DNA from 3 places in the Streptomyces sp. NPDC001770 genome. Region 1 is predicted to be linked to each of the others. Evidence: predicted binding sites of a transcription regulator. Region 1 holds the regulator's gene; each other region holds the start of a gene.
What was found. Region 1 encodes HrcA, which represses chaperone genes, less so after heat shock. Its sites were predicted from a motif close to TTNGCACTCNGNNNNNCNGAGTGCNAA; they were not measured.

Region 1 (5,265 bases):
GGGCTACGGGTGCTGTCCGACCCCGCCCCGGGCTCAGCCCCAGCGGCCGGTCCGCCCCAGCAGCAGCGCGGTCGCGGCCGTGCCGGCGGTGGAGGTGCGCAGCACGCTGCGGCCCAGCCGGTAGGTACGGGCCCCGGCGGCGGCGAAGGCCTCCAGCTCCTGCGGGGAGACCCCGCCCTCGGGGCCGACGACGAGCACGATCTCGCCGGTCGGGGGGAGTTCGGCGGTGGCCAGCGGTTCGCTGTCGCAGTCGCGGTCCTCGTGCAGCACGCCCGCGAAGTCGGCGGCTGCCAGCAGGGCGGCGACCTGCTTGGTGGTCATCGCCTCGGCGACCTCGGGGAACCGCACCCGGCGCGACTGCTTGCCCGCCTCGCGGGCGGTGGAGCGCCACTTGGCGAGCGACTTGAGCCCCCGGTCGCCCTTCCACTGGGTGATGCAGCGGCCGGCCTGCCAGGGCACGATCGCGTCGACGCCGGTCTCGGTCATCGTCTCGACGGCGACCTCGCCCCGGTCGCCCTTGGGCAGTGCCTGGACGACCGTGATCCGGGGGGCGGGGGGCTCCTCCTCCTGGACCGGCCGCACGGTGACGATCAGCCGGTCCTTGCCCTCGGCGGCGCGCACGACGCCTTCGGCCCAGCGGCCGAGCCCGTCGGTCAGCACGACCTCCTCGCCGGGCTGGAGGCGTTTCACGGAGACGGCGTGCCGTCCCTCGGGGCCCTCCAGCACGTACTCGGGCCCACTGGGCAGCTTCTCGACGACGAAGACCGGTGCGGTCACTGTTCACTCCTCATGCCGACGGCCGCGCCGGCCGTTCCTGACAGTTCCGCCGCGAGCAGTTCGACGAGCTCCCCGGCGGGCAGCTCGCGTGCCATCCGGTGGCCCTGCCCCGCCCAGAGCGCCATGGACTGGGCGTCCCCGGCCCGGGCCGCCGCCTTGCGCAGCCCGGCGGTGACGCGGTGCACCTGGGGGTAGGCGGCGGGGGCGTACGGGTCGTGTTCGCGGACGAAGCGGTTGACCAGGCCCCGGGCGGGCCGTCCGGAGAAGGCGCGGGTGAGCGCGGTGCGGACGAACATCGGGCTGGTCAGGGCCTGTTTGTGCAGCGGGTGCGCGCCGGACTCCGGGCAGGCGAGGAAGGCGGTGCCCAGTTGCGCGGCGTCGGCGCCGGCCGCGAGGACGGCGGCGATCTGGGCACCGCGCATGATCCCGCCCGCCGCGACGACCGGCAGTTGCACGGTCTCGCGGACCTGGGTGACGAGGGTGAGCAGCCCGACGCCGGTGTGGTCGGCCCGCGGGTCGTCGTGGTGGGTGGACTGGTGGCCGCCCGCCTCGACGCCCTGGGCGCAGACGGCGTCGGCCCCGGCCCACTGGGCGTCGCGCGCCTCCTCGGCGGTGGTGACCGTGACGATCGTGTATGTACCGGCGCGGGCGAAGGCGTCCAGGGTGTCGCGGGTGGGGCAGCCGAAGGTGAAGGAGACCGCCGGGACCGGCTCGGCCAGCAGGGCAGCCACCTTCGCGTCGTAACCGTCGGTGCCGTCGGAGCCGGAGTCGGGGCCGTCGCCGTCGGGGTCGCCGAGCGGGGTGCCGTAGGTGTCGGCCTCGGCCGCGAGGCGGTCGCGGTACGCCGCCGCGGCGCCGGGGTCGGCGGGCGGGGGCTGCGGCATGAAGAGGTTCACGCCGAAGGGGCCGGCGGTCGCCGCGCGGACCTGGTCGATCTCCTGGCGCATCTCCTCGGCCGTCTTGTACCCGGCGGCGAGGAAGCCGAGCCCGCCCGCGTCGGCGACGGCGGCGACGAGCCGGGGGGAGGAGGGCCCGCCCGCCATCGGCGCCTGCACGATCGGATATCGGCAGAGATCGGTCAGGGAGGACATCCCCGCATCGTGCCATGTCCGGTCCACCGCACCGAATCCGCCACCGGCCGGCGCCGGTGGCCGCGGACGCGCACCGCCCGCCGGGACGGGTCCCGGCGGGCGGTGCGGATGCGTACGTACGGAGCCGTACGGGCCTCAGCGGCCGTTGAAGGCGTCCTTCAGGCGGGAGAAGAGCCCCTGCTGTCCGGGCTGGAACTGCCCGGTGGGCCGCTCCTCGCCGCGCAGCTTGGCCAGCTCGCGCAGCAGGCGCTCCTGCTCCGCGTCGAGCTTGCTGGGGGTCAGCACCTCGACGTGCACGATCAGGTCGCCCCGGCCGCCGCCGCGCAGATGCGTGATGCCGCGTCCGTGCAGCGGGACCGACTGGCCGGACTGGGTGCCGGGCCTGATGTCGATCTCCTCCACCCCGTCGAGCGTCTCCAGCGGCACCTTGGTGCCGAGCGCGCCCGCCGTCATGGGGATGGTGACCGTGCAGTGCAGGTCGTCGCCGCGCCGCTGGAACGTCGGGTGCGCGACCTCGTGGATCTCGACGTAGAGGTCACCGGCCGGGCCGCCGCCGGGGCCGACCTCGCCCTCGCCGGCCAGCTGGATACGGGTCCCGTTGTCGACACCCGCGGGGATCTTGACCGTGAGGGTGCGCCGCGAGCGGACGCGGCCGTCGCCGGCGCACTCCGGGCAGGGGGTCGGCACGACGGTGCCGAAGCCCTGGCACTGCGGGCAGGGCCGCGAGGTCATGACCTGGCCGAGGAAGGACCGGGTGACCTGGGACACCTCACCGCGCCCGCGGCACATGTCGCAGGTCTGGGCCGAGGTGCCGGGGGCCGCGCCCTCGCCGCTGCACGTGGTGCAGACGACGGCGGTGTCGACCTGGATGTCCTTGGTGGTTCCGAAGGCCGCCTCGGCGAGGTCGATCTCCAGCCGGATCATGGCGTCCTGGCCGCGCCGCGTGCGCGAACGGGGTCCGCGCTGCGACGCCGTACCGAAGAAGGCGTCCATGATGTCGGAGAAGTTGCCGAAGCCGCCGGCTCCGAAGCCGCCCGCGCCACCGCCGCCGCCGGAGGCCGACAGCGGGTCCCCGCCCAGGTCGTAGACCTGCTTCTTCTGGGCGTCGGAGAGCACCTCGTAAGCGGCGTTGATCTCCTTGAACCGCTCCTGGGTCTTCGGGTCGGGGTTGACATCCGGGTGCAGCTCGCGGGCGAGCCGACGGAATGCCTTCTTGATCTCGTCCTGCGACGCGTCGCGCCGTACGCCGAGCACGGCGTAGTAATCGGTGGCCACTTACGACTCCGCCAGGATCTGTCCGACGTAACGTGCCACTGCGCGTACCGCTCCCATCGTTCCGGGGTAGTCCATGCGGGTCGGTCCGACCACGCCGAGTTTGGCGACTGCCTCGTCGCCCGAACCGTAGCCGACCGTGACGACGGACGTGGAGGTGAGGCCCTCGTGGGCGTTCTCGTGCCCGATCCGTACGGTCATGCCCGAGTCCGTGCACTCACCGAGCAGCTTCAGCAGGACGACCTGCTCCTCCAGTGCTTCCAGCACGGGCCGGATCACCAGGGGGAAGTCGTGCCCGAAGCGGGTGAGGTTGGAGGTGCCGCCGATCATCAGCCGCTCCTCCGTCTCCTCGACCAAAGTTTCGAGGAGAGTGGAGAGGACCGTGGAAACCGTCCCGCGGTCCTCGTTCTCGAAGGATTCCGGCAGGTCCTGCACGAGCTGTGGGACGTCGCTGAAGCGGCGTCCCACGACCCTGCTGTTGAGCCGGGCCCGCAGATCGGCGAGAGAGGTCTCGCCGAACGGCGCGGGGCAGTCGATCATACGCTGTTCGACCCGGCCGGTGTCGGTGATCAGGACCAGCATCAGCCGGGCCGGCGACAGGGCCAGCAACTCCACGTGACGCACCGTGGAGCGGGTCAGCGAGGGGTACTGGACGATGGCGACCTGCCGGGTCAGCTGCGCGAGCAGCCGTACCGTACGGCCCACCACGTCGTCGAGGTCGACCGCCCCGTCGAGGAAGTTGTGGATCGCCCGGCGCTCCGGCGACGACAGGGGCTTGACGCCCGCGAGCCGGTCGACGAAGAGGCGGTAGCCCTTGTCCGTGGGGATGCGGCCGGCGCTGGTGTGGGGCTGGGCGATGAAGCCCTCGTCCTCCAGCACCGCCATGTCGTTGCGGACGGTGGCCGGGGAGACCCCGAGCCGGTGCCGCTCGGTGAGCGCCTTGGAGCCGACCGGCTCCTCGGTGCCGACGTAGTCCTGGACGATGGCGCGCAGCACTTCAAGTCTGCGTTCGCTGAGCATCGCGCACACCTCCAGCTGTCGGTCGTGGTGGCTTCTGCCTGGCACTCTGTGCGTCTGAGTGCCAGCTTTCCCCCGGCCAGTGTACGGGGGTGGGGAGGGCAGCGGGCAAGGGTGACCGGCCGCGGTCCGCGAGACCGCGCAGGTCGATGCGGATAGCGTCTCCTCATGGACCTCTCTTGGGAAGAGCTGGGCTGGGAGCGGTTGGGCCACGGAGTGGGCCGCCGAAGGCTTCCCGGCTGGGACGCGACCGCCGCCCTGGTCGCCGGGGCGGACCGCGCGCTGGTGGTGGACACCGGCGCGAGCCTGCGCGAGGGCGTCGGGCTGCGGACCGAGGCGCAGCGGCTGCTGGGCCGGAGGGTGACCCATGTCGCACTGAGCCATCCCCACTTCGACCACGTCTTCGGCACCGCGGCCTTCGCGGGCACGGAGGTGTTCGGGGCGTACGGGGCGGCGGCGCGGATGCGTCGGTCGGTGGACGAGATGCACGCCGACGCGGTGCGCAACGGTCTGCCCGAGCACGACGCGGCCGAGGCGGTGGACGCGCTGGTGTTCCCCGGCCGTGAGGTGTGTCACCGCTGGACGCTCGACCTGGGCGGCGGGCGCGAGGTGGTGCTCGCCAATGTGGGGCCGGGTCATACGGGGCACGATCTGGCGGTCCTGGTGCCCGGGTCCGGGTCCTCGGGGGCGCCCGCGGTGGTGCTCTGCGGGGACCTGATCGAGGAGTCCGGCGAACCGCAGACGGGCCCGGACTCGGTGCCGGCCCGCTGGCCCGCCGCCCTGGACCGGCTCCTCGCGCTGGGCGGCGAGGACGCGGTGTACGTACCGGGGCACGGGGCGGCGGTGGACGCGGCGTTCGTGCGGGCGCAGCGGGAGCTGCTGGCGGGGCGCTTCGGCGTGTGAGGCGTGTGAAGGACGTCCGCCGGAGCGGGTGGTCCCCCGTGGCGGACGGCGGCCGAATTATCGTCGTGCCATGCGCAGTTACCAGCCGGACCTGACCCCGCCGTGGAAGAGGTCCGCCCCCGTGCCCGAGGTGCCCGCCGATCCGGATCTGGTCGTGGAGGAGGTGTCCACCGGCTTCTGCGGTGCGGTGATCCGCTGCGAGAAG
Region 2 (5,265 bases), on a different contig from region 1:
CGCCGTGTCACCGACCCCGACGACCAGCGCGCCCGGCTCATCGAGCCGACGCCGGAAGGCGCGGCGGGCGCCGAACGCTACATGCGGACCATCCTCGGCTGGTTCGGCGGAGCGCTCGCCGACTGGCCCGACCGGGACCGGCGGGAGCTGGGGCGGCTGCTGGGGCGCCTCGTGGACGACTTCACCCGCCACCTGTCGGCGCTGGACGCGGAGTAGGCACCCGCCGGGAGCCCCGCGGGACTGGAGTCGCCGCGGGGCAGCCCCTGCCGGCGGGACACCATCGAGGCCCACCGCCCGGCCCGACCTCGCCGAGGGCGCCCGGAGAAACACTTCGGCCCCCAGGACGAATCCTGGGGGCCGAAGCCACAGCTGGACGCTGCGGGGGTGGAACCACCGATCCCTGAAGGGGATCAGAAGTCCATGTCACCGCCCGGCATGCCACCCGGGGCGGCCGCGCCGGCCTTCTCGGGCTTGTCGGCGATGACGGCCTCGGTGGTGAGGAAGAGCGCGGCGATGGAGGCGGCGTTCTGCAGAGCGGAGCGCGTGACCTTCGCCGGGTCGAGAATGCCCTCGGCGATCATGTCGACGTACTCGCCGGTCGCGGCGTTGAGGCCGTGACCGATCGGCAGGTTGCGGACCTTCTCCACGACGACGCCACCCTCGAGACCACCGTTGACGGCGATCTGCTTGAGCGGGGCCTCGAGCGCGAGCTTGACGGCGTTGGCGCCGGTGGCCTCGTCGCCCGTCAGGTCGAGCTTCTCGAAGACGGCGGACGCCTGGAGCAGAGCCACGCCACCACCGGCGACGATGCCCTCCTCGACGGCGGCCTTGGCGTTGCGCACCGCGTCCTCGATGCGGTGCTTGCGCTCCTTGAGCTCGACCTCGGTGGCGGCACCGGCCTTGATGACGGCCACGCCGCCGGCCAGCTTCGCCAGACGCTCCTGGAGCTTCTCGCGGTCGTAGTCCGAGTCGGAGTTCTCGATCTCGGCACGGATCTGGTTGACGCGACCCTGGACCTGGTCGCTCTCACCGGCGCCGTCGACGATCGTCGTCTCGTCCTTGGTGATGACGACCTTGCGCGCGGAGCCCAGCAGGTCGAGACCCGCGTTCTCCAGCTTGAGGCCGACCTCCTCGGAGATGACGGTGCCACCGGTGAGGATGGCGATGTCACCGAGCATGGCCTTGCGGCGGTCACCGAAGCCCGGGGCCTTGACGGCGACGGACTTGAAGGTGCCACGGATCTTGTTGACGACCAGGGTCGACAGGGCCTCGCCCTCGACGTCCTCGGCGATGATCAGCAGCGGCTTGCCCGACTGCATGACCTTCTCCAGCAGCGGAAGGAGGTCCTTCACGTTGGAGATCTTCGAGTTGACGATGAGGATGTACGGGTCGTCGAAGGACGTCTCCATACGCTCCATGTCGGTCGCGAAGTACGCCGAGATGTAGCCCTTGTCGAAGCGCATACCCTCGGTGAGTTCCAGCTCCAGACCGAAGGTCTGGGACTCCTCGACGGTGATGACGCCTTCCTTGCCGACCTTGTCCATCGCCTCGGCGATCTTGGCGCCGATCTCGGTGTCGGCGGCGGAGATGGAGGCGGTCGAAGCGATCTGCTCCTTGGTCTCCACGTCCTTGGCCTGCTCCAGCAGAGCGGCGGAGACGGCCTCGACGGCCTTCTCGATGCCCCGCTTGAGGGCCATCGGGTTGGCACCGGCGGCGACGTTGCGCAGACCCTCGCGGACGAGCGCCTGGGCGAGAACGGTGGCGGTGGTCGTACCGTCGCCGGCGACGTCGTCCGTCTTCTTGGCGACCTCCTTGACCAGCTCCGCACCGATCTTCTCGTACGGGTCCTCGAGCTCGATCTCCTTGGCGATGGAAACACCATCGTTGGTGATCGTGGGCGCGCCCCACTTCTTCTCGAGGACGACGTTACGGCCCTTGGGGCCGAGGGTGACCTTGACGGCGTCGGCGAGCTGGTTCATCCCGCGCTCGAGACCGCGCCGTGCCTCCTCGTCGAACGCGATGATCTTGGCCATGTGAAGTGGTCCTCCCGGACAGGGGTGGATTGCTCCGGACCGAGAGGCGCCCGCGACGGACGGCCTGCGTGCCCGGCGGTTCCTTGCCCCGCCGCGCCTGCGGGCCTCACCGGCCCGGTCCAAGTTTCTGTCACTCTCACCTGGAGAGTGCTAACGCCAATGATTAGCACTCGACCCCTGCGAGTGCAAGCGTCCTCCTCGTCCTGGGGACAAGCTCCGGACAAACCGCGGCACTCCGCAGGCGGCCTCCGGACCGCTCCCGGGCCCCAAGAGGCCCTTCCTGGCCCGCGAAACGCGAACGCACGCAGGGCCCGTCCCCCTGACGGGGACGGGCCCTGCGTGCGTGAGAAGTGTCGTTGCCGACCGCGTCCGATCTCAGCCCACGGCGAGCTTGACCATGTCCGCCTGCGGCCCCTTCTGGCCCTGCGAGATCTCGAATTCAACTCGCTGACCCTCTTCGAGGGTGCGGTACCCGTCCATCTGGATCGCGCTGTAGTGGACGAAAACATCCGCACCACCGTCGACCGCGATGAAGCCGTACCCCTTCTCCGCGTTGAACCACTTGACGGTGCCCTGAGCCATGCCTAACTCCCCTATTTCTGGCCCCTGCACAGGACCGCACTTCGCGGGCCCGGGTCAGAACTCACCCTCCGACAGGAGAGGGTGCGTGCGCCGGAACGCGTCGACCGCGGCCGAATGTATCTGCCCAACTGCCCTCTGCAACAGGTCAATCGGACGAGAATTCTGGTCGCGGCGGAACGCCCGAACATGAGGATTTGTTGAGAATTTTGGGCAAGTCGGGCCAGACAAAGGCCACTTATGGCACAGAGGGCTTCCGGACTTTGGCTGCATCTTGTCGCGCGTCGGCGCGATCTCGCACCCGCCCGATACGGGCGGCGGAGGGGGCTTCCCCAACTGTACCGCGCTCAACCCTACGGAATTGCCCCCTCCGCGTCGTACGCGAAGGGGGCAACGGTTCGCTGCGGAAGGGCTGTCGGGGACCCCGCCGCCCGGCGGGGTCCTGGACCGGCCGTCGGGTCAGCAGCCGCCGGCGACGGCGGGGATGATCGAGACACCGGCGCCGTCCGGCGTGGCCGCCTGGAGGCCGCCCTCGAAGCGGACGTCGTCGTCGTTGACGTACACGTTGACGAAGCGGCGCAGCTTGCCCTGGTCGTCCAGGACGCGCGCGGCGATGCCCGGGTGGTCCTTCTCCAGGGACTCGATGACCTCGGAGAGGACGGTGCCCTCGGCCGAGACCTCGGCCTGGCCGCCGGTGTACGTGCGCAGGATGGTGGGGATGCGGACCTTGACGCTCATGGGGATTGCCTTCCTCGGTTCTCGGGTGGTCAGTGGGCTGCGAGGCCCGCGTCGCGGAACGCGTCCAGGCTCGGGCGGATGGTCGCCGTCAGGCCGGTCGTCGGGGAGACGGCGTCCAGGGTCTTCAGGCCGTCGCCGGTGTTCAGGACGACGGTGGTCAGGGAGGGGTCGAGCAGGCCGGCCTCGATCAGCTTCCGCGTCACGCCGACGGTCACGCCGCCGGCGGTCTCCGCGAAGATGCCCTCGGTGCGGGCGAGCAGCTTGATCGCGTCGACGACCTGCTCGTCGTCGACGTCCTCCACCGCACCGCCGGTGCGGCGGGCGATGTCCAGGACGTACGGGCCGTCGGCCGGGTTGCCGATCGCGAGCGACTTGGCGATCGTGTTCGGCTTCTGCGGGCGGACCACGTCGTGGCCGGCCTTGAAGGCGGTGGAGACCGGGGAGCAGCCCTCGGCCTGGGCACCGAAGATCTTGTACGGCTTGTCCTCGACGAGACCGAGCTTGATCAGCTCCTGGAGCCCCTTGTCGATCTTGGTGAGCTGCGAGCCGGACGCGATCGGGATGACCAGCTGGTCCGGGAGCTGCCAGCCGAGCTGCTCGCAGATCTCGTACGCGAGCGTCTTCGAGCCCTCGCCGTAGTACGGACGGAGGTTGACGTTGACGAAGCCCCAGCCCTCACCCAGCGGGTCGCCGATGAGCTCGGAGCAGAAGCGGTTCACGTCGTCGTAGTTGCCGTCGATGCCGACGAGTTCGCCGCCGTACACCGCGGCCATGACGACCTTGCCCTCCTCCAGGTCGTGCGGGATGAACACGCAGGAGCGGAAGCCGGCCCGCGCGGCGGCGGCACCGACCGCGCCGGCGAGGTTGCCGGTGGAGGAGCAGGAGAGGGTGGTGAAACCGAAGGCGCGGGCGGCCTCGACGGCGATCGCGACGACGCGGTCCTTGAAGGAGTGCGTCGGGTTGCCGGAGTCGTCCTTGACGTACAGGGCGCCGGTGACGCCCAGCTCACGGGCGAGGTTGTCGGCCTTGACCAGCTTGGTGAAACCGGGGTTGATGTTGGGCTTGTCGGCGACATCGGCGGGCACCGGCAGCAGCGGCGCGTAGCGCCAGATGTTGTTCGGGCCGGCCTCGATGCGCTTCTTCAGCTCTTCGGGGGAGCCGCTCGGCAGGTCGTACGCCACTTCGAGCGGCCCGAAACAGGACGCGCAGGCGAAAATGGGACCGAGTTCGAAGCGTTCGCCGCACTCGCGGCAGGAAAGCGCGGTGGCGGGACCGAGGTCCACGGAAGTGCCGGAACTCGCTGAAACGGTCTGAACAGCCATGATGGCGGAGGCCCTTTCTCCTCATCTTCCTTGCGACGCATTTCGCCGCAAGACGGAATTGGCACCTTCCCCACCGTGGCCTCGCGGCCGGCGGGAGGGTTGCCGGGACTTCAACGGGCCGTTCCCTCAGTCCCTCTGGATGAGCGCTATGGCACTGGACCGTGCGATCCAGGCGTTTGTCCGCCCTCCGACCCCGAGATGCGAAGGCAGTGAGCGTTGTTCAAGACTGTAACCGAAGCACCCGACGGTTGAGGTAGTCGTCCGAACCGCGAGATGGATCACATACAGGGAGTATCGCCCGTGCTGGAAGAGGTCGACAGCTGGCTGAACCGCCGTTCCTGGGCAGCCTCCGACCGCCCGCTGGACCGCCTCCTGGCCGCCAGGAACCGGAACCCGCGGGGCTCCTCCGTGAGCGTCGTGCTGCCGGCGCTGAACGAGGAGGCGACGGTCGGTGCCATCGTGCGGACCATCCGGCGCGAGCTGATGGAGAAGGTCCCGCTCGTCGACGAACTCGTGGTGATCGACTCCGGCTCCACCGACGCCACCTCCGCCGTCGCCCGCGCCGCCGGAGCCCGGGTGGTGCACCGCGACGA
Region 3 (5,265 bases), on a different contig from region 1:
GATGCCGCAGCACAGGTCCGCCACCCGCCGCACCCCGCCCAGCGCCGCGAACCGTCCGGCGCGGTACGTGGCGACGGAGGTACGGGTCGCCTGCTCGACGCCGTTGGGCGTGAAGAACATCCGGTACGCGTCCTCGGCGCCGAACTTCGTCACCGCCCGCTGCCGCAGCCTGGCCTGCCCCAGGGCGGCCGAGACCAGGTCCGGGGCGTGGTCTCGGCGCAGCCGGGTGGCGGTGGCCAGTTCGCGCGCCGGATCGTGGTCCCGCAACTCGTCCAGGAGGGCGGTGCCCTCGGGCGTACGCAGGGCGGCGAAGGAGGCGAGCGGGCCGGTGGGGCCGTCACCGGCGGGGAGAGGTGCGTTCACCCGTCCCATTGTGGGCCAGCGGACGGCGGGGGCCGCCCCCGCCCGGGCTGTCCGCCAGGCGGGGGACCCGGCCCGACGGGCGGCGGTGTCGGGACGGGGAGCCGGGGACCGGCTGGCAGGATGCGGCGCCATGCAATCAGTACGACAAAAGGAAAAAATGACTATGAAGCGGCGCAGATCCGGCACGGTCGTCCTGGCGGCCCTGCTGGGCGCCGCCCTCGCCGCCGGATGCGGCCAGAGCCCCTCCGGTGGCGACCACTCCACCCGCCAGGGCGCGGCGGGCGCGGGCGGCAGGGCGGCGGCCGGAAAGGCCCCGCAGGCCGGCCCGGCCGGCGCCCTCGTCTCGTACGCCGAACGGCTGAAGCGGCGCCAGGCGCAGCGGGTCGCCGTCGCGAAGAAGTGGGGGCTGGCCGAGGTCCCGCTGGTCGCTCCCGCGCCGCCCGCCGAGAAGCCGGAGATCACCAGCCGCGAGGGGTTCGAGGTCGACGACGGCGAGGACCTGCCGCAGGTCTTCACGACCGTCCCCACCGACCAGCGGATCGTCTTCCTCACCATCGACGACGGGGCCGACAAGGATCCCGAGCTGATCCGGATGATGGACGAGCTGAAGATCCCGTACACCGCCTTCCTCAGCGACTACCTCGCGAGCGAGGACTACGGGTACTTCGCCGGGATGCAGAAGAAGGGCGTCACCCTCAACAACCACACCCTCACCCACCCCTACCTCCCCGGGCTCTCCTACGCCCAGCAGAAGAAGGAGATCTGCGACCAGCAGGACCGGATCGAGAAGCACTTCGGCAAGCGGCCGGTGCTCTTCCGGCCGCCGTACGGCAACTACAACCGCGACACCCTCGTCGTCGCCAAGTCCTGCGGGATCAAGGCCGTGCCGCTGTGGGCGGAGGAGGCGTTCCCCGACCACATGGACTGGCGGGAGTGGGACCGGGACCTGCACCCGGGCGACATCGTCCTCACCCACTTCCAGGGGCCCGAGCAGTGGAAGGGGACCATGGCCGACATGATCCGCAACGTCATGAAGGTCATCACGGAGAAGGGGTACGCGGTCGCCCGGCTGGACGACTACGTCTGACCCCCGGGGGGGCGCCCGGAACGCCGCGAACCGCCCCGGCGTTGTCCCCGTGGGCTCCCGGCGGAGACCGGGCCGGTACGGCGGAGGCGCGGCCCCGGCCCCGGGCGCGCCGCCGCCCGGACGGACCGCCCCGGCGCGCGGGCGGCGCCACGCACGGGTACTGAATTGGCACTCCGCTTGACCGAGTGCTAATCGCGGTCATAGTCTCGGTGCTGGCACTCCCCACTGGAGAGTGCCAGCAGTACCGCGCGACAGGGCAGGTCCGGCACCCGCGACGACGGATCCGGCCCGGCGCGACCCCAGACTGTTAAACCCCGTGAGATCTCCGAAGGGGGAGACCGGATCGTGTCGACCACCAGCTCCAAGGTTGCGATCAAGCCGCTCGAGGACCGCATTGTGGTCCAGCCGCTCGACGCCGAGCAGACCACGGCTTCCGGCCTGGTCATTCCGGACACCGCCAAGGAGAAGCCCCAGGAGGGCGTCGTCCTGGCCGTGGGCCCGGGCCGCTTCGAGAACGGCGAGCGCCTTCCGCTCGACGTCAAGACCGGCGATGTCGTCCTGTACAGCAAGTACGGCGGCACCGAGGTGAAGTACAACGGCGAGGAGTACCTCGTCCTCTCGGCCCGCGACGTCCTCGCGATCATCGAGAAGTAATTCACCCACATTTGCTGTGTGTTCTGCGCCCCTGGCCCCCTGCGAAATAACAAGCCGGGTGGCGAGGGGCGCAGTTCGTTCGAGAGGGAAAACAGCCCATGGCGAAGATTCTGAAGTTCGACGAGGACGCCCGTCGCGCCCTTGAGCGCGGCGTCAACAAGCTTGCCGACACGGTCAAGGTGACGATCGGCCCCAAGGGCCGCAACGTCGTCATCGACAAGAAGTTCGGCGCGCCCACCATCACCAACGACGGTGTCACCATCGCGCGCGAGGTCGAGCTCGACGACCCGTTCGAGAACCTCGGTGCCCAGCTGGTGAAGGAGGTCGCCACCAAGACCAACGACGTCGCCGGTGACGGCACCACCACCGCCACCGTCCTCGCCCAGGCGCTCGTCCGCGAGGGCCTGCGCAACGTCGCCGCGGGTGCCTCCCCGGCCGCCCTGAAGAAGGGCATCGACGCCGCGGTCAAGGCCGTGTCCGAGGAGCTCCTCGCGACCGCCCGCCCGATCGAGGACAAGTCCGACATCGCCGCCGTGGCCGCGCTCTCCGCGCAGGACCCGCAGGTCGGCGAGCTCATCGCGGACGCGATGGACAAGGTCGGCAAGGACGGCGTCATCACCGTCGAGGAGTCCAACACCTTCGGCCTGGACCTCGAGTTCACCGAGGGCATGGCCTTCGACAAGGGCTACCTGTCCCCGTACATGGTGACCGACCAGGAGCGTATGGAGGCCGTCCTCGACGACCCGTACATCCTGATCCACCAGGGCAAGATCGGCTCGATCCAGGAGCTGCTCCCGCTGCTGGAGAAGGTCATCCAGGCCGGCGGCTCGAAGCCCCTCCTGATCATCGCCGAGGACGTCGAGGGCGAGGCGCTCTCCACCCTCGTCGTCAACAAGATCCGCGGCACCTTCAACGCCGTCGCGGTGAAGGCCCCGGGCTTCGGCGACCGCCGCAAGGCCATGCTCGGCGACATCGCCACCCTCACCGGTGCGACCGTCATCGCCGAGGAGGTCGGCCTCAAGCTCGACCAGGCCGGTCTGGACGTGCTGGGCACCGCCCGCCGCGTGACCGTCTCCAAGGACGACACGACCATCGTCGACGGCGGCGGCGACGCCGGTGACGTCAAGGGCCGCGTCAACCAGATCAAGGCCGAGATCGAGAACACGGACTCCGACTGGGACCGCGAGAAGCTCCAGGAGCGCCTCGCGAAGCTGGCCGGCGGCGTGTGCGTGATCCGCGTCGGTGCTGCCACCGAGGTCGAGCTCAAGGAGAAGAAGCACCGTCTGGAGGACGCCATCTCCGCGACCCGCGCCGCGGTCGAGGAGGGCATCGTCTCCGGTGGTGGCTCTTCCCTCGTCCACGCCGTCAAGGTCCTGGAGGGCAACCTCGGCAAGACCGGCGACGAGGCCACCGGTGTCGCGGTCGTGCGCCGCGCCGCCGTCGAGCCGCTGCGCTGGATCGCCGAGAACGCCGGCCTCGAGGGTTACGTCATCACCTCGAAGGTCTCGGACCTCGACAAGGGCCAGGGCTTCAACGCCGCCACCGGTGAGTACGGCGACCTGATCAAGGCCGGCGTCATCGACCCGGTCAAGGTCACCCGCTCCGCCCTGGAGAACGCCGCGTCCATCGCGTCGCTGCTGCTCACGACCGAGACCCTGGTCGTCGAGAAGCCGGCCGAGGAAGAGGCCGAGGCCGGTCACGGCCACGGTCACTCCCACTAGTACGGTCGCCCGCCGGCTTCCGGGCCGGTGAGCGGTGCGAGGTCCGGTGCCCCCGTCGCGGGGGCACCGGACCTCGCCGTTTTCCGGGCGGGCGCCGCCGTTCGCCGGGCGGATCCTGCCGGTCGCCTCACTTCGGGCCGTACTTGCGTCCCGTCCGCGAGGTCATGTCGCCCAGCAGGCCGCGGGGGGTCACCTTCACCAGTCCCATCAGCGCCTTGTACCGCGCGTCCGGCACCGACACCGTCCGGCCGCGTGCCAGGTCGGCGAGGGCGGCGGTCACCAGCTTGTCGACGTCCAGCCACATCCAGCCCGGGATGTTCCCGGTGCCCATCCCGGCCCGCTGGTGGAACTCCGTCCGCACGAAGCCGGGGCAGAGCGCCATCAGCCGCACCCCGGACCCGGCCAGGTCCTTCGCGGCGCCCTGGGTGAACTGGACGACCCACGCCTTCGACGCCCCGTACGTACCGCGGGGGACGAACGCCGCGACCGAGGCGACGTTGACGATCCCGCCCCGGCCGCGCTCGCGCATCCCGGCCGCCGCGGCCGAGGTCAGCCGCAGCACGGCCTCGCAGTGCACCTTCAGCATCGCCAGCTCGTCGTCGAGCGGCACCTCCAGGTAACGCCCCTTGTTGCCGAACCCCGCGTTGTTGACGAGGAGTTCGACCGGATGGTCGCGGTCGCGGAGACGTTCCTCGACGGCCGCGATCCCGGCGTCCGCGGACAGGTCCGCGGTGAGCACCGTGGCCTCGATGCCGTGCCGGTCGTGCAGTTCGGTGGCCTGGTCCCGCAGCCGCTCGGTGTCCCGGGCGACCAGCACGAGGTTGTGCCCCTGTCCCGCGAGCCGCCGCGCGAACGCGGCGCCGATGCCCGCCGTCGCGCCGGTAATCAGTGCAGTCGTCATGCGCGGCACGTTAACGGTCCCGCCCCGGTCCCCGCGCACCCGTCCCACCCCCGCCGGTGCGCGGGGCGCTTCCGCCGGTTGACGTACGGCACCCGGGTTGGGTCCGGCTCCGGGGTCCCGCGTCAACACCGCGTGCCGCTCCGACCTCCCCGGAACGGGTTGTCCCGGCGCTTTCCGGGCAGGGGACCGGGAAACGGGAAGGGACGGAGAGGTGCGGGGGCGAAGGCCGCGGAGCCTGGACGAGGGTGATCCGGCGTTCCGAACCCGTAAAGATCCTCCCTCGGCACGAGGGTGCATCCTTTGCCTACCCATTACTCTGGTCGCAAGGCCACGCTGTGTGGCCATGGAGGAGTGAGATGAGGAGCAGCAACCCGGTCTTCTCGCGACGTGGGTTCAGCCGCGACAGCGGTACCGCGGGGTACGCGGCGCCGCAGGCCGGGGCCACCGTCACGGGTGAGAACCCCTACGCGCAGGGCACCGCCCATCCGTACGCCACCAACCCCTACGCACAGCAGACGCCGCCCGGGGTCCGTTCCGGT

Region 2: the regulator HrcA is predicted to act here: its motif matches at 2,197-2,223, upstream of groL (chaperonin GroEL).
Region 3: the regulator HrcA is predicted to act here: its motif matches at 1,616-1,642, upstream of groES (co-chaperone GroES).

Annotation. Positions count from the first base shown of each region.
Region 1 is NZ_JBSFFN010000014.1:9,827-15,091, reverse strand. It holds gene ACWCSV_RS14790 (16S rRNA (uracil(1498)-N(3))-methyltransferase) at 34-777, opposite strand; gene ACWCSV_RS14785 (nitronate monooxygenase) at 774-1,868, opposite strand; gene dnaJ (molecular chaperone DnaJ) at 2,004-3,143, opposite strand; gene hrcA (heat-inducible transcriptional repressor HrcA) at 3,144-4,160, opposite strand; gene ACWCSV_RS14770 (MBL fold metallo-hydrolase) at 4,326-5,060, shown strand; gene ACWCSV_RS14765 (DUF3097 domain-containing protein) at 5,131-5,265, shown strand, end outside.
Region 2 is NZ_JBSFFN010000001.1:109,889-115,153, reverse strand. It holds gene ACWCSV_RS00435 (MarR family winged helix-turn-helix transcriptional regulator) at 1-216, shown strand, start outside; gene groL (chaperonin GroEL) at 411-2,033, opposite strand; gene ACWCSV_RS00425 (cold-shock protein) at 2,409-2,615, opposite strand; gene ACWCSV_RS00420 (MoaD/ThiS family protein) at 3,072-3,350, opposite strand; gene thrC (threonine synthase) at 3,380-4,672, opposite strand; SAM riboswitch class I at 4,691-4,818, opposite strand; gene ACWCSV_RS00410 (glucosyl-3-phosphoglycerate synthase) at 4,973-5,265, shown strand, end outside.
Region 3 is NZ_JBSFFN010000001.1:491,280-496,544, forward strand. It holds gene ACWCSV_RS02270 (THUMP-like domain-containing protein) at 1-372, opposite strand, end outside; gene ACWCSV_RS02275 (polysaccharide deacetylase family protein) at 527-1,450, shown strand; gene groES (co-chaperone GroES) at 1,796-2,104, shown strand; gene groL (chaperonin GroEL) at 2,203-3,825, shown strand; gene ACWCSV_RS02290 (SDR family NAD(P)-dependent oxidoreductase) at 3,953-4,726, opposite strand; gene ACWCSV_RS02295 (Bax inhibitor-1/YccA family protein) at 5,083-5,265, shown strand, end outside.